One region of the Enterobacter chinensis genome, then DNA from elsewhere that is predicted to be linked to it. Evidence: predicted binding sites of a transcription regulator. Region 1 holds the regulator's gene; each other region holds the start of a gene.
What was found. Region 1 encodes PurR, which represses purine synthesis genes. Its sites were predicted from a motif close to CANGCAAACGTTTGCNTG; they were not measured.
Positions count from the first base shown of each region.

Region 2: a site for PurR is predicted at 2,413-2,430, ahead of pyrD (quinone-dependent dihydroorotate dehydrogenase). Genes of this name have one in related genera too.
Region 3: a site for PurR is predicted at 2,352-2,369, ahead of purL (phosphoribosylformylglycinamidine synthase). Genes of this name have one in related genera too.
Region 4: a site for PurR is predicted at 1,710-1,727, ahead of tusA (sulfurtransferase TusA). Genes of this name have one in related genera too.

Region 1 is NZ_JARDVI010000001.1:245,351-249,549, forward strand. It holds gene punC (purine nucleoside transporter PunC) at 1-304, opposite strand, end outside; gene punR (DNA-binding transcriptional activator PunR) at 420-1,331, shown strand; gene purR (HTH-type transcriptional repressor PurR) at 1,349-2,374, opposite strand; gene cydH (cytochrome bd-I oxidase subunit CydH) at 2,672-2,761, shown strand; gene PYW49_RS01285 (MFS transporter) at 2,925-4,091, shown strand; gene sodB (superoxide dismutase [Fe]) at 4,130-4,199, opposite strand, start outside.
Region 2 is NZ_JARDVI010000002.1:164,487-168,685, forward strand. It holds gene PYW49_RS05770 (YcbX family protein) at 1-603, shown strand, start outside; gene zapC (cell division protein ZapC) at 600-1,142, opposite strand; gene pyrD (quinone-dependent dihydroorotate dehydrogenase) at 1,308-2,318, opposite strand; gene ssuE (NADPH-dependent FMN reductase) at 2,567-3,142, shown strand; gene PYW49_RS05790 (sulfonate ABC transporter substrate-binding protein) at 3,135-4,097, shown strand; gene ssuD (FMNH2-dependent alkanesulfonate monooxygenase) at 4,094-4,199, shown strand, end outside.
Region 3 is NZ_JARDVI010000004.1:27,726-31,924, forward strand. It holds gene yfhb (phosphatidylglycerophosphatase C) at 1-185, shown strand, start outside; gene tadA (tRNA adenosine(34) deaminase TadA) at 210-749, shown strand; gene mltF (membrane-bound lytic murein transglycosylase MltF) at 637-2,187, opposite strand; gene purL (phosphoribosylformylglycinamidine synthase) at 2,455-4,199, shown strand, end outside.
Region 4 is NZ_JARDVI010000008.1:117,847-122,045, reverse strand. It holds gene PYW49_RS21225 (MFS transporter) at 1-319, shown strand, start outside; gene PYW49_RS21220 (DcrB family lipoprotein) at 324-881, opposite strand; gene PYW49_RS21215 (7-cyano-7-deazaguanine/7-aminomethyl-7-deazaguanine transporter) at 954-1,619, opposite strand; gene tusA (sulfurtransferase TusA) at 1,787-2,029, shown strand; gene yhgN (NAAT family transporter YhgN) at 2,120-2,713, opposite strand; gene asd (aspartate-semialdehyde dehydrogenase) at 2,891-3,994, shown strand.

The sequences.
Region 1 (4,199 bases):
AGCGCAGCACCAGCAGCCAGGTGGCGTCGCGTACCCATAACATCCCCAGGCAGCCAACGGCAAAAATGGCCAGACCCAGCAGTAATACTGGTTTACGACCAAAGCGATCCGAGAGTGGTCCCCAGAGCAGCTGTGCGAAAGCAAAACCGGCTAGGAACAAACTCAGGCTGGCGCTGATGGCCGCGGCAGGCGTTTGCAAATCTTCCTGCATAGCGGCGAAAGCCGGCAGGTACATATCGGTGGCCAAAAAGCCCAGCACGCTTAAGCCGCCGAGCCAGACTAAAAAACCTTTCCTGGGTTGCATTATTTTATTCTCCTTAAGGAGGCAGGTGTACGTTGGCGCTGAGTGTAGGGAGTGCAAAGCCGCTTGTGAAACGCTAATATTTGGCGGGTGCATTCAAAAATTTTGCAGGCAGAAAATGTGGTCAGATTATTCTCTTGAAGTAGTCGATGCTGTCGCGCGTAACGGCAGCTTTAGCGGTGCGGCGCAGGAGTTGCACCGCGTCCCTTCGGCTATCAGCTACACCGTGCGTCAGCTTGAGGAATGGCTGGCGGTTCCGCTGTTTGAACGGCGACATCGTGATGTGGAATTAACGCCCGCAGGCGCGTGGTTTTTAAAGGAAGGGCGTTCTGTTATCAAAAAAATGCAGATCACCCGTGAACAGTGTCAGCAGATCGCTAACGGCTGGCGAGGACATCTTTCCATCGCGGTGGATAACATCGTTAAGCCGGATCGCACCCGGCAAATGCTCGTCGATTTCTATCGTCATTTCTCTGATGTCGAGCTGCGGGTCTCGCAGGAGGTGTTCAACGGCGTCTGGGATGCGCTGGCGGACGGCAGGGCAGAGATGGCGATTGGCGCCACGCAGGCGATCCCGGTCGGGGGGCGGTACGCCTTCCGAGATATGGGCATGCTGAGCTGGAAGTGCGTGGTGGCAAGCGATCATCCATTGGCGGCGATGGAAGGGCCGTTGAGCGACGATACATTACGCAACTGGCCGTCTCTGGTGCTGGAGGATACCTCGCGTTCATTGCCCAAGCGTATCACCTGGCTGCTGGATAACCAGCGGAGGGTGGTGGCACCTGACTGGGAATCGTCGGCAACGTGCCTCAGTGCCGGACTGTGCGTCGCGATGGTGCCCGTTCATTTTGCGCGCCCCAGAATCGATACCGGAGAATGGGTTGAACTGACGTTGGAGAATCCATTCCCGGATGCGGCCTGCTGCCTCACCTGGCAGCAAAGTGACGTCTCGCCCGCCATGGCGTGGCTTCTGGATTATCTGGGAGACAGCGAAACGCTTAACCGGGAATGGTTACGGGAGCCAGCGTAGCTGGCCCCGTAGAGCGATTAACGACGGTAGTCGCGGAACGGACCATCCGCTACGGAACGGCGTTCGATAAGGCGCGGGTGAACTTCAATGGACTGCGACTCTTCACGTTTGTTGACGATCCTGTCCATCAGCATATTGAAGGCCGTTTCGCCCAGCGAATCTTTCGGCTGGTGAATGGTGGTCAACGCTGGCGTGAAGTAACGCGCGTTACGCACGTTGTCATACCCGATCACGGAAATATCCTGCGGTACGCGCAGACCCAGTTCATCGGCTGCGCAGAGCGCGCCCATGGCCATGATGTCACCTCCGCAGAAAACGGCGGTCGGACGGTGCTGCTGGGAGACGATCTGCTGCATTGCGCGGTAGCCCGATTCCGGCTCAAAGTCACCCTGCACGATCCAGTTTTCCGGCACGTTGATCAGCGCTTCTTCCATCGCTTTCATGAAACCGGCCAGACGGCCCGCGCCGGTGTTGCGCTCCAGCGGACCCGGGATCACGCCAATCTCGCGGTGACCGCGTTCGATCAGGTAACGACCGGCCATATAGCCGCCTTCAAAGGCGTTATCGATGACGGAATCGGTGAAGTCCGCGCGCGCTTCGCCCCAGTCCATCACCACCATCGGAATATGGCGATACTCTTCCAGCATCGACAGCACGGATTCCGGATACTCGGAACACATCACCAGCAGACCATCAACGCGCTTTTGCGCCATCATCGACAGGTAGGCGCGCTGTTTTTCAATGCTGTTCCACGCGTTGCCCAGAATCAGGGTATAGCCTTTCTGGAAGCAGTTTTTCTCTACCGCTTCAATGATTTCGGCAAAATAGGCCGCTTCACTGCTGGTTGCCAGCAATCCAATGGACTTGGTGTGATTAACCTTCAGGCTACGCGCAACGGCACTTGGCGAATAGTGCAGCTCTTTGATCGCTGCCCAGACGGCATTGCGCGTCTCTTCCGCTACGAAGCGGGTTTTGTTAATAACATGTGATACGGTTGTAGTGGAAACGTTTGCGCGTTTTGCTACGTCTTTAATTGTTGCCATTAAATGTCACTCCAGACCATATCCTAAGCTCCTGAAAAACTTGAAGGTAAACGTTTGCCTTCTCTCACCCTTATTTCGCAATGTTGAGTTGCGGCACGCCGGGAAAACGACACGGGACGTCAGGAGGGGGTCAATGGCCGGTACGCTAATAAATTTAGCGTGGAATTTTGTCCTATCTTGATGAAAAGGGGAAGAGGTAAAGTGGTTATCAGTTTAAATCCAGGAAGATTTTTGACGTAAACTGTGCAAAAATGAGCAGGCTCACTTTTCGTGGGGGGATTAAAAGGAGAAAAATTGATGAGTTCCGATCTGAAGTTTTCGCTGTTCACCACCATTATTGTGCTGGCTCTGATTGTCGCTGCTGGTCTGACGGCTGCGCTGCACTGATTTACGCGGAGGGAGAGCGTTCTCCCTCCCGATCGCCCCGATTGTTACTTCTCATGCAAAAATCTTTTGCCATTTTGTTAACTTCTCATTTTTTGTGATTGATGTCATGCTTTCTGCTTCTTTGTTCTGTGTCACCACATGACACGGCATCCGGAGTTGACGCATGAAAATCAATTTTCCCCTGCTGGCCCTGGCGATTGGCGCTTTTGGGATTGGCACCACTGAATTCTCCCCGATGGGGTTACTGCCTGTTATTGCCCGGGGTGTGGACGTTTCGATCCCTGCTGCAGGCATGTTAATCAGCGCCTACGCTATTGGCGTAATGGTAGGGGCGCCGCTGATGACGCTTCTGCTTTCGCACCGCGCGCGTCGCAATGCGCTGATTTTCCTGATGGCGATTTTCACCCTGGGCAACGTGCTTTCCGCCATTTCGCCGGACTACACCACACTGATGCTGTCACGCATTCTGACAAGCCTTAACCACGGCGCGTTCTTTGGGCTGGGGTCGGTTGTGGCGGCAAGCGTGGTACCAAAGCACAAGCAGGCGAGCGCCGTGGCGACTATGTTTATGGGCCTGACGATTGCCAACATTGGCGGGGTGCCGGCGGCAACCTGGCTGGGAGAAGTGATTGGCTGGCGTATGTCCTTCCTGGCGACGGCCGGGCTGGGCGTGCTCGCGATGGTGGCACTGTTCTTCTCCTTGCCGAAAGGCAGCGCGGGGGAACGTCCTGACGTGCGCCGGGAACTGTCGGTGCTGATGCGCCCACAGGTGCTCTCCGCGCTGCTCACCACCGTGCTGGGGGCTGGGGCGATGTTCACCCTTTACACCTATATTTCGCCGGTATTGCATGACATCACCCACGCGACGCCTCTTTTTGTCACCGCAATGCTGGTGCTGATTGGCGTGGGCTTCTCGATTGGCAACTATCTCGGTGGGAAATTTGCCGACCGTTCCGTGAGCGGGACGCTGAAGGGTTTCTTAACTCTGCTGATTGTCATCATGATCGCCATTCCATGGCTGGCACGTAATGAGTATGGGGCCGCCGTTGCGATGGTCGTATGGGGTGCCGCTACCTTTGCTGTGGTTCCGCCGCTGCAGATGCGCGTAATGCGCGTCGCGCATGAGGCGCCTGGCCTCTCTTCTTCGGTCAATATTGGTGCCTTCAACCTGGGTAATGCGCTCGGTGCCGCGGCCGGTGGGGCCGTGATTTCAGGGGGACTGGGGTACAGCTTTGTGCCGGTGATGGGGGCAATCATTGCCACGCTCGGCCTGCTGCTGGTGATGATGTCGGGTCGTAAACAGCCAGAAGCAGCCTGCGCTGCTGAATAAACCAAAAACGCAGAAGGGCGAACCCTTCTGCGTGTCTCTTACGCGGCGAAGTTTTTCGCCACAAAGTCCCAGTTAACCAGCGCCCAGAAGTGCTCCAGGTAGTTCGGG
Region 2 (4,199 bases), on a different contig from region 1:
CAGTTCCGTCCGAACCTGGTGGTGACGGGTGCCGACGCCTGGGAAGAAGACACCTGGAAAGTGATCCGCATCGGCAGCGTCATTTTCGACGTGGTTAAGCCATGCAGCCGCTGTATCTTTACCACCGTGAGCCCGGAGAAAGGCCTGAAGCACCCTTCCGGCGAGCCGCTGAAAACATTACAGTCATTCCGTACCGCGCAGGACAACGGCGATGTTGATTTCGGTCAGAACCTGATCCCGCGCTCCAGCGGCGCTATCCGCGTTGGTGATGAGGTAGAGATACTTGCCCGAGGGCCAGCAAGAGTGTACGGCTCAGGTCAGGAGGAGGAATTCGTCGACGTTGAGACGCCGATCAGCTCAGCGGTTGATATTCACTGGCAGGGCAACGTCATTCGGGGTAATAACCAGCAGGTTTTGCTTGAGCAACTGGAACAAGCGGGGATCCGCATACCGTATTCCTGTCGCGCTGGGATCTGTGGCTGCTGTCGAATCAAGCTGGTAGAGGGCGAGGTCAGTGCGCTGAAAAAATCTGCGATTGCTGAAGACGGGACCATTCTGTGCTGCAGCTGTATCCCAAAAACATCGGTACAGCTGGAGGCTTAAACAGCCTGTTCCAGGCTGAAGGCATCCACGCGAAGCTGGGGCTTCAGCCTGTCGTTCATCACCTTAATGGCATCTCCTAGCTGCATCGTCCGCCCGGCAATCGTCACGCCGGGCTGCGCCAGCAAACAGAGCGCGGCATTGTCTCCTGGCTCTACCACCAGCAGGCTCACCTCTTCTGCGGTATCGCTCAGATTTACGCTGGCTGCATCACCCGTTGCCGGGGTCCAGTTCATACCGTGCGCAAGGAAATGCCAGCTTTTTGGCATTTGCGGTTTCAGGAAACGGATAGCCACCAGGGCATTTAATACCAGTTCGGCACGCTGCTCTTTAGAGAGAACCAGATCGCGGCATTTTTCCTCAAAGGAGAAATAAAGCGCAGCGTCATCAACGCAAAAGCCTGACGGGGAAAACGCGTCCGGGGTTAACATTCGACGGGCAAAACGAGAACGAAACAACATGCCATTGGCTAAATCAAGCATCATTCGGTCATGCTCGTCGCAAAAATACCAGCGCCAGTTATCGTCAGGTTTAATACGCATGTCTCTCTCCCGTCCCCAAACGTCCTGTTCTAAAAATGTCCTGTTTGCCGCCTCGTTTATAACAACATTAATAAAAGACCATAATGTCTAAATAAGCAACAATGACGGAATATAAAACAACCAGGGCTGGAAATAAAGCCCTGGTTGTCTGATTAGGAAAAAAGATTAGATATGCGTAACGATTTCTTTAATCAACTGCGGCCCTTTAAAAATAAAGCCGGAATAAATTTGCACCAGCGATGCTCCCGCCGCCATCTTCTCGCGTGCAGCAATCACTGAGTCAATGCCGCCAACGCCAATAATCGGCAGGCGTCCTTTTAATTCAGCAGACAGGGCGCGAATAATTTCGGTGCTTTTTAATTGTACCGGGCGGCCACTTAACCCACCCGCTTCGTCACAGTTTTTCATTCCCTGAACGAGGGAACGATCGAGCGTGGTATTGGTTGCAATCACGCCATCAATATTATGACGAACTAAACTGTCGGCAACCTGGATCAATTCTTCAGCAGAAAGATCCGGGGCGATCTTAACCGCCACCGGAACATATTTATGGTGGATCGCCTGGAGCTCATTTTGTTTATTTTTAATGGCACTCAGAAGATCGTCCAGCGCTTCGCCATATTGTAAGGAACGCAGCCCCGGGGTATTGGGTGAGGAAATATTCACCGCAATATAACCGGCATAGGCGTAGACTTTTTCCATACAAATCAGATAGTCATCTTTACCTTGTTCAACCGGCGTATCTTTATTTTTGCCGATATTGATACCTAATATCCCATCAAAATGGGCTTTTTTTACGTTCTCAACAAGGTAATCAACACCGTGGTTGTTGAAACCCATGCGGTTGATCAGCCCTTCGGCTTCAACCAGACGGAACAGGCGCGGCTTGTCATTTCCCGGCTGCGGGCGCGGGGTGACGGTACCGATTTCGAGGGAGCCAAAGCCCATTGCGCCCAGGGCGTCAATGCACTCGCCATTTTTGTCCAGACCGGCCGCCAGACCCAGCGGGTTTTTAAAGGTCAGACCCATGCACTGCACAGGTTTTTCCGGCACATTCTGACGCACCAGAGCGGCCAGCGGCGTTCCGGTAATACGACGTAATTGCTGGAATGTAAATTCATGAGCGCGCTCAGGGTCGAGCTGGAAAAGGGCTTTACGAACGAAGGGGTAGTACATGAACTCTCCTGGATTCCCGGTGTGCAAACCGGGAGGGGATTATGGGCGATCGCAGCGCGAAAGGGAATTGACCTGCGGCAAAAAACCCGCGTAAAACGCAATCGTTTACCTGGTGAGGCATTTCTTATGCTCTTTTTCGCATTTTAATTGCAGATAAATCATTTAGTGGAATAACCGCGCGGTGTCACACTCCTGAAAATTGTTATGAATGTTAGATAAAAGCAAACAATTAGTTATAAGGAGGAAGTATGCGCGTCATTACTCTGGCCGGAAGTCCACGATTCCCTTCGCGTTCCAGCGCCCTGCTGGAATATGCCCGTGAAAAGCTCCATGCCCTGGATGTGGAAGTGTGCCACTGGAACCTGCATAACTTCGAACCTGAGGATCTGCTCTACGCTCGTTTTGACAGCCCCGCGCTCAAAACCCTGACGGAACAGCTTAAAGGCGCTGACGGTTTAATCGTGGCAACGCCTATTTATAAAGCCTCTTTTTCCGGTGCACTGAAAACCCTGCTTGACCTGCTTCCCGAACGCGCGCTGGATGGCAAAGTGGTGTTGCCCCTGGCCACAGGCGGCACAGTGGCCCATTTACTGGCGGTGGATTATGCCCTGAAGCCGGTCCTGAACGCGTTGAAAGCGCAGGAGATCCTCCACGGCGTCTTCGCGGATGACTCCCAGGTCATTGACTATCAGCACAAACCTCACTTTACGCCAAATCTGCAAACCCGCCTCGATAACGCTCTGGAAACCTTCTGGCATGCCCTGCACCGCAGGGATATCCAGGCCCCGGCGTTTGATCAGCCTCAAGGAGTCGCCCATGTTTAAAACGTTAACCCGTATCGGGCTGGCAGGTCTGATGGCGCTTACGTCGCTGGCCCATGCTGCAGAAACATCACCTGAAAGTTTACGCATTGGTTATCAAAAAGGCAGCGTGAGCATGGTGCTGGCAAAAAGCCACCAGCTTCTGGAAAAACGCTTCCCGGACACCAAATTCTCCTGGGTTGAGTTCCCTGCAGGTCCCCAGATGCTGGAGGCCCTGAACGTTGGCAGTATCGATCTCGGCAGTACAGGCGATATCCCGCCGATATTCGCCCAGGCCGCGGGGGCGGACCTCGTCTATGTCGGCGTTGAGCCGCCCAAACCGAAGGCAGAAGTGATTCTTGTCCCTGAAAATAGCGACATTAAAAGCGTCGCCGATCTTAAAGGTCATAAAGTCGCGTTCCAGAAAGGTTCCAGCTCGCATAACCTGCTGCTGCGCGCCCTGCAGGAAGCCGGGCTCAAGTTCACTGATATTCAGCCTGTTTACCTGACGCCCGCCGACGCCCGCGCCGCGTTCCAGCAGAAGAACGTTGATGCCTGGGCCATCTGGGATCCGTACTACTCCGCCGCACTGCTACAGGGCGGCGTGCGGGTACTTAAAGATGGCACCACGCTGAAACAGACCGGTTCGTTCTACCTTGCCGCAAGGCCGTATGCGGAAAAGAACGGTGCATTTATTCAGGGTGTCCTTGATACCTTTACCCAGGCCGATGCGCTGACCCAGAGCCAGCGTCAGGCGAGTATTGCCCTGCTGGCGAAAACCATGGGCTTGCCTGAACCGGTGATTGCGAGCTATCTCAGCCATCGTCCGCCGACCACCATTACGCCTGTGGACGCGCACGTCGCCGCACTTCAGCAACAAACCGCTGACCTCTTCTATCAAAATCACCTGGTTCCTAAGCAGGTGGATATTCGTGAACGTATCTGGCAACCCGCAGGCAAAGAAGGAACAAAATCATGAGTCTGAATCTTTTCTGGTTTTTACCCACCCACGGTGATGGACACTATCTTGGTACAGAAGAGGGGTCACGCCCGGTTGACCATGGCTATTTGCAGCAGATTG
Region 3 (4,199 bases), on a different contig from region 1:
GCGGTTGGGTTCTGACTATGCGCTGCCTTGGGCATGAAAAAGTGGTGCAACTGGAGAAACGCATCGGTACACCGCTGCGCCTGTACAGCGGCTACAGCGACAGCAAACAGGACAACCCGCTGCTCTATTTTTGCCAGCATCGCTGGCGCGTCACGCCCGAAGGCAAACTACAGCAACTCGAATAGTCTTATCTATAGGGGCTGTGTATAATGCCGCCCGCTTTTAGACTGGAGTATCAACCGTTGTCCAACCCTGAATTCTCACATGAATACTGGATGCGCCATGCGCTTACGCTCGCTCAGCGCGCCTGGGACGAGGGCGAAGTGCCCGTGGGCGCCGTGCTGATCCACAATAATCAGGTGATTGGCGAAGGGTGGAACCGTCCCATTGGCCGCCACGACCCTACCGCTCACGCCGAAATCATGGCGCTTCGTCAGGGGGGACTGGTGCTGCAAAACTATCGCCTGCTTGATACCACGCTGTATGTGACGCTGGAGCCGTGCGTGATGTGTTCCGGCGCGATGGTGCACGGCCGAATCGGTACGTTGGTCTTCGGGGCGCGGGATGAAAAAACCGGTGCGGCCGGTTCACTGATGGACGTGCTGGGTCATCCTGGGATGAACCACCTGGTGAAGACTATCGGTGGGGTGCTTGCACCAGAGTGTTCGGGGCTATTAAGCGATTTCTTTCGAATGCGCCGTCAGCAGAAAAAGCAGCAAAAGGCAGAATTGAAGCTGTCGGACGATTAAGTTCGTCCGGTGCTACGACCGGGTAACTTTGAGCCAGCTGTTTTGCTTCAGTCGCCTCTTTCTCTTTCTCCAGCAGATACCCGACCAGGCTAATCTGATATTTACGGATATTTTCCACGTAAGCGTAGGCTTCATGGCCGCGCGCATAGCCGTATGTCAGCTTGTTATACCATGGCTTCTGGCTCAGCAGCGGCAGGCGCTGTTTTACGTCTGACCAGCTGTCCGGGTTACCTTTCGTTTTCGCCGTCAGCGCTCGCGCATCAAGCATGTGCGCGTAGCCCATATTGTAGGCCGCCAGCGCGAACCAGATCCGCTCTTCTTCCGGCACTGTTTCCGGTACTTTGGCCATCATATCCTGCAGGTAGCGCGCGCCGCCGCTGATGCTCTGTTCTGCATCGGTACGGTCATTCACGCCAAGGCTCAGCGCGGTATTTTTGGTTAACATCATCAAACCACGTACGCCCGTGGGAGAGGTGGCCTGAGTATCCCAGTGGGATTCCTGGTAGGAGATAGCCGCCAGCAGTTTCCAGTCAATCTCCTGGGCGTATTTTTCGAACAACGGCTGCAGGTCCGGCAGGACGCTGTCTACCGCGCGCAGGAAGCTGCGGGTGTCAACGTAGTCAAAGTCATCACCGTGGCCGAGGTACTTCTCCTCGAGACGTGCCAGGGTACCGTCTTCATTGATGGTGTTGAAGAAATCGAGCATCGCGGCAGAGAGGGTCTGATCGCCGTCGAGCTGGGTAAACCAGGTCACGGGCTGCTCGTCGGTGACGTCCAGCGCCACGGCGATTTCAGGATGCACGCGCTGGAACAGGCTGATCGCAACCGAATCGGCGATGGTGTAGGGCACTTTCTGATCTTTAACCTGCTCCAGCAGCTCCGTCGTGCCGAGTTTCGTATCCACCTTCCAGCTCAGGTCCGGATATTTCTTCTCCTTGAGCTCACGCAGATCGTCAATCACCACATGGCCGGGGGCAATGGTCAACTGCCGATCGTTAATCGACGCCAGCGAGCGCGGGCGCAGGCTCCCGACGCGGTAAACCAGCTGCTGTGAAACGGAGTAGTAGGTCGGGCCTGGCTGGTAGTTCTTGCTGCGCTCGCTGTTATAGACCAGCCCGGCGGCCAGCATATCGGCATCGTCGTTATCAAGGTCATCAAACAGCTGGTTGATATTCTGGCGGACGGTGATTTTAAGCTTCACGCCAAGATAATCGGCGAACTGTTGCGCCAGTTCATAATCCAGACCAATGATTTTGCCGTTGATGTCGCTGTAAATCAGCGGGGAGTTGAGGGTACTGACGCGCAATTCCCCCCGCTCCTGAATGGCGGCGATGCGGTTTTCGGCTTTGCCGAACCAGGGGATGGAAGGCCAGAGGGCCACTGCCAGCAGCAACGTTACAATGCCGATGAGCAGATAATTAATCTTTAATTTTTTCAATTAGTTAATTCTCTGCGACGCCGGTTGCCTCAGTCTGCTGTAGCCATGTTAACAATAAGGTTTGCCATTGAATGAGCGGCATTTTGCGTAAACTTGCGTCACTTGGCAACCAATTAGAGATACAGGTCACATCTATTGTTAAACGTCTGTGCAGATTTTATTTCGACGCAAACGGTTTCGTCGACGCTCAGGATTCTTTATAATGACGCCCGTTTTCCCCCCTTGCGCACACTGTAAGCGCCCCGGCGCTTCGAAGACGAGAGACTTATGATGGAAATTCTGCGTGGTTCGCCTGCACTGTCTGCCTTCCGTATCACTAAACTGCTGGCACGTTTTCAGGCGGCCGACCTTCCGGTAAGCAATATTTACGCTGAGTATGTCCATTTTGCTGACCTGAATGCCCCCCTGAATGCAGAGGAGCGCGTACAGCTGGAACGCCTGCTCAAGTATGGCCCAAGCCTGAGCAGCCATACGCCAACCGGCAAACTGATCCTTGCGACGCCTCGTCCGGGCACCATCTCCCCCTGGTCTTCCAAAGCCACCGACATCGCCCACAACTGTGGCCTGAGTCAGATTAATCGTCTGGAACGCGGCGTGGCGTACTACGTGGAAGCCTCTACCCTGAGCGAAACACAGTGGCAGGCGGTTGCGGCTGAACTGCACGATCGCATGATGGAGAGTGTGTTTGCCTCTCTCGATGACGCGCAGAAGCTTTTCTCCCACCACCAGCCTGCGCCAGTACAGAGCGTGGATCTGCTGGGGCAGGGCCGTCAGGCGCTGATTGACGCTAACCTGCGTCTTGGTCTGGCACTGGCAGAAGACGAAATCGACTACCTGCAGGATGCGTTTGTTAAGCTGAACCGTAACCCGAACGACATCGAACTCTACATGTTCGCGCAGGCAAACTCTGAGCACTGCCGCCATAAGATTTTCAATGCCGACTGGGTCATCGACGGCGAACAGCAGCCAAAGTCGCTGTTCAAAATGATTAAAAACACCATGGAGAAAACCCCTGACCACGTGCTGTCTGCTTACAAAGACAACGCCGCGGTGATGGAAGGTTCCGAGGTGGGCCGCTTCTTCGCCGATCGTGAAGCAGGGCGCTATGATTTCCATCAGGAACCTGCGCATATCCTGATGAAAGTCGAAACCCATAACCACCCGACGGCCATCTCCCCGTGGCCGGGTGCGGCGACCGGCTCCGGCGGTGAAATCCGTGATGAAGGTGCGACCGGTCGTGGTGCTAAACCAAAAGCAGGTCTGGTCGGTTTCTCCGTTTCCAACCTGCGTATCCCGGGCTTCGAGCAGCCGTGGGAAGAAGATTTCGGCAAGCCAGAACGCATTGTGACCGCGCTGGACATCATGACAGACGGCCCACTGGGCGGCGCGGCGTTTAACAACGAATTTGGTCGCCCGGCGCTGAACGGTTACTTCCGTACCTATGAAGAGAAAGTGGACAGCCACAACGGCGAAGAGCTGCGCGGCTATCACAAACCGATCATGCTGGCGGGCGGGATCGGCAACATTCGCGCCGATCACGTGCAGAAAGGCGAGATCGTCGTTGGCGCGAAGCTGATCGTACTGGGCGGCCCGGCAATGAACATCGGCCTAGGCGGCGGAGCGGCTTCTTCTATGACTTCCGGTCAGTCTGATGCGGATCTCGACTTTGCGTCCGTTCAGCGCGATAACCCGGAAATGGAACGTCGCTGCCAGGAAGTGATCGACCGTTGCTGGCAGCTGGGTGAAGCGAACCCGATCCTCTTTATCCATGACGTCGGAGCGGGCGGTCTGTCTAACGCCATGCCGGAGCTGGTCAGCGACGGCGGTCGCGGTGGCCGTTTCAACCTGCGCGATATCCTGAGCGATGAGCCAGGCATGAGCCCGCTGGAAATCTGGTGTAACGAATCCCAGGAACGTTATGTACTGGCGGTTGCCGCGGATCAGCTGCCGCTGTTTGACGAGCTGTGCCGCCGCGAGCGTGCGCCGTATGCCGTCATCGGTGAAGCGACCGA
Region 4 (4,199 bases), on a different contig from region 1:
AGCCATGGTGCCCTGGGTTGCGAAAGTGGGTGTGTTCCTCGCGGGGGCGGGCTTTTCACTGGTCTTCCCGGCACTGGGCGTGGTGGCGGTAAAAGCCGTGCCGCAGCAGAACCAGGGGGCGGCGCTGGCGACCTATACGGTCTTCATGGATATGTCTTTAGGCATTACCGGCCCGCTGGCGGGGCTGGTGATGGCCTGGGCAGGGGTTCCGGTTATCTATCTTGCCGCGGCGGGCCTGGTGGTTATCGCCCTAATGCTGACATGGCGGCTAAAAAAATGGCCTCCGGTGCAGGCACCGGAGGCCACGTCATCATCGTGAAGTCTTACTGGATCACGATGGTGTTAATGATGTTTTCAGCTGCCGTCTGCGCTTTCTGCTGGTTTTCCGCAGGCAGGGTGATCTGCAGGGTCAGCAGTTTGTTATCAACCTTGCCCAGCACCACGGAAGAGTAGGCGGTCTGGCCCTTTGCAGAGATGATGCTGTCCAGCTGCTGCAGCGTGTGGCCTTTCAGCTCGATGGATTTATTGGTGACTACCTGCAGCTGCGGATCGCGGCCGCGCTGCTGATCTTCCAGACGTTTGGACAGTACGGCCAGGTCTTCGCTGGTGTCGTCGCCCACAATCACAATGACCGCTTTCTGCCCGGTTGCGTCGGAGTAAACGTGCATATTGTTCGCCTGGGTGCCCAGCTTGCCGCTCTGGTCAGTCATATCGGCTGGCAGAGAGAAACTGAGTTTGCCATCCATCAGATTCACCGGCTGGCCGGTCGCGTTGCTCTCTGCGGATGCGCCCTGAGCAGGCGTTTTCGTGTCGCTGTTATCACAGGCTGCAAGACCCACAACCAGCAGGCCAATCCCGACATATTTAACCAGATTGCGCATTGACTTCTTCCTTTCGATAAACGGCCATAACGGCTCATTCGTTCATCTTATCACAACTGATAAAGCGAACCCTTAACCAGCATGTAATGCCGTGATTTCAGATTTATCTGCCAGCCTTTTCAGCAGCATATTCAGCATTACGCCGTACATGGGCAGGAAGAAAACAATGCTGATGAGCACCTTGAAGCAGTAGTCCACCAGTGCGATTTCCATCCAGTGTTCGGCCATGAAGGCATCCGGGCTGCGCCAGAAGGCGATGAAAAAGAAGGCCAGCGTATCGCTCACGTTACCGAACAGCGTCGAGGCAGTGGGTGCCATCCACCAGCGATGATTCTGACGCAGGCGGTTAAACACATGCACGTCGAGGATCTGCCCCAGCGCGTAGGCCATAAAGCTCGCCGCGGCGATACGGGCAACAAACAGGTTGAAGTGGGTTAACGCCTCAAAGCCCTGCCAGCTTCCCATATAAAACAGAGAGGAAACCACGTACGAGATGAACAGCGCCGGAAGCATGACCGCAAAAATAATGCGGCGGGCCAGCGGTGCACCAAAGATACGTACGGTTAAATCCGTGGCGAGGAAAATAAACGGAAAACTGAACGCGCCCCAGGTGGTGTGAAAACCAAAAATGGAGATGGGGAGCTGCACCAGATAGTTACTGGAGGTAATCACCAGCAGGTGAAAAAGGGAAAGCCAGAACAACGCCTTTACGCGCTGCGATTCAGAAAACTGCGTCATATTGTGACCTTTTTATACGTTGGGGTGAGGGAACCCAATAAAAACCGCAGCATGATACTGCTTTGGCAGGACATTGCAATGGTTAGTTTTTACGCAATCGTTAACCTGGTTTGCATTGACTGCAACGGGGCGTAAACTACAGCCGTTTTTACCTGACCGAGAAGATCATGACCGACCTGTTTTCCAGCCCAGACCACACCCTTGATGCCCAGGGCCTTCGCTGCCCGGAACCGGTAATGATGGTACGTAAAACCGTGCGCAACATGCAGACCGGTGAAACGCTGCTGATCATCGCCGACGACCCGGCCACCACGCGCGATATTCCCGGTTTTTGTACTTTTATGGAGCATGAGCTGGTGGCACAGCAGACTGAAGCGCTGCCGTACCGGTATTTGATTCGTAAGGGTTAAGTTTTGTAGGCCGGGTAAGGCAAAGCCGCCACCCGGCAAAAATACGGCCTCTGCGGCCTGATGCCCTCTCCCACGGGGAGAGGGAGAAAGTCATCCTTTCATCCACGCCCGGATCCCGTCCAGGAACATCTGCGTCGCCATCATCACCAGAATCAGCCCCATCAGACGTTCCAGCGCGTTCACCCCTTTCTCTCCCAGCAGGCGCAGGAACAGAGACGACTGCAGCAGGATAATAAATGTCCCACCCCAGGCGATCAGCAGGGCAATCACCAGATGGCTCATCTGATTCGGATACTGATGTGACAGCAGCATCAGCGTGGCCAGAATGGTCGGCCCGGCGACGAGGGGAATCGCCAGCGGCACAATAAACGGCTCTTCACCCGCAGGCAGGCCGCTGCTGCTGCCTTCCGCGCTCGGGAAAATCATCTTAATGGCGATCAGGAACAGAATAATCCCGCCGGAAATCGAAACGGTTTCGGCGCGCAGGTTCAGGAACGCGAGAATTTTTTCACCCGCAAACAGGAAGATGAACATCACCAGCAGGGCGATAAGCAGCTCGCGGATCATGATCGCCCGGCGGCGCTTTGGCTCGGTGTGCTTCAGCACCGACATGAAGATCGGCAGGTTTCCCAGCGGATCCATTATCAGGATCAATAAAACCGCGGCGGAAATGATTTCACTCATGTAAATTATCCCTGAAACTCTCTATGGTTATTATGATGATTAGCTCTTTTTCTGATTGCCGGGCAATCATCGATTAATTTCGCTTGCGACTTTGGCAGCATTTTGTAATGTGAAGCATATCCCAGTTCAATACTGGCTTGCACAAACAGCACACACCCTCTGCAGGAAAAAAATGCTATGAAAAACGTTGGTTTCATCGGCTGGCGCGGTATGGTCGGCTCTGTACTCATGCAACGCATGGTTGAAGAGCGCGATTTCGACGCTATCCGCCCGGTCTTCTTCTCCACTTCCCAGCTCGGCCAGGCTGCACCGTCCTTTGGTGGTACCACAGGCACGTTGCAGGATGCTTACGATCTGGAAGCGCTGAAGGCACTCGACATTATTGTCACGTGCCAGGGCGGCGATTATACCAACGAAATCTATCCAAAGCTGCGTGAAAGCGGCTGGCAGGGCTACTGGATTGACGCGGCCTCTTCGCTGCGTATGAAAGACGATGCCATCATTATTCTCGACCCGGTTAACCAGGGCGTGATCACCGATGGCCTGAACAACGGCGTGAAAACCTTTGTCGGCGGTAACTGTACCGTCAGCCTGATGCTGATGTCCCTCGGCGGCCTGTTCGCGCAGGACCTGGTGGAGTGGGTCTCCGTGGCGACCTACCAGGCGGCGTCCGGCGGCGGCGCGCGTCATATGCGTGAGCTGCTGACCCAGATGGGCCAGCTGCACCAGAGCGTCGCGACCGAGCTGGCAAACCCGGCGTCCGCGATTCTGGATATCGAGCGTAAAGTCACCCAACTGACCCGCAGCGGCGAACTGCCGGTGGATAACTTCGGCGTACCGCTGGCCGGTGGCCTGATCCCGTGGATCGACAAACAGCTGGATAACGGCCAGACCCGCGAAGAGTGGAAGGGCCAGGCTGAGACCAACAAAATTCTCGCGACCGCGAACACCATTCCGGTTGACGGTCTGTGCGTGCGCATCGGCGCGCTGCGCTGCCACAGCCAGGCCTTCACCATTAAACTGAAAAAAGATGTGTCTATTCCGACCGTGGAAGAGCTGCTGGCCGCGCACAACCCGTGGGCGAAAGTGGTGCCAAACGATCGTGATATCACCATGCGTGAACTGACCCCTGCGGCCGTTACCGGCACGCTGACCACGCCGGTTGGCCGCCTGCGTAAGCTGAACATGGGGCCGGAGTATCTCTCCGCGTTCACCGTCGGTGACCAGCTCTTATGGGGCGCCGCCGAGCCGTTGCGCCGCATGCTGCGCCAGCTAGCGTAATAATTTGTTAACTACAGGGGGGTGATTTTCACCCCCTTTTTTTGCGTACTACATGGAGTAAAACGCATATGTCTTATTTTTATCAGGAGTCGTGTAGAGCGTTGGCTATGCTTTAAGGAAGAGTCATTTCTTACCTGAGGTTAGGACGGGCGACAGGATACCCGTTCAGGTCACATTAAAGTCGTCCCAGGCGCTAAAAAAGGAC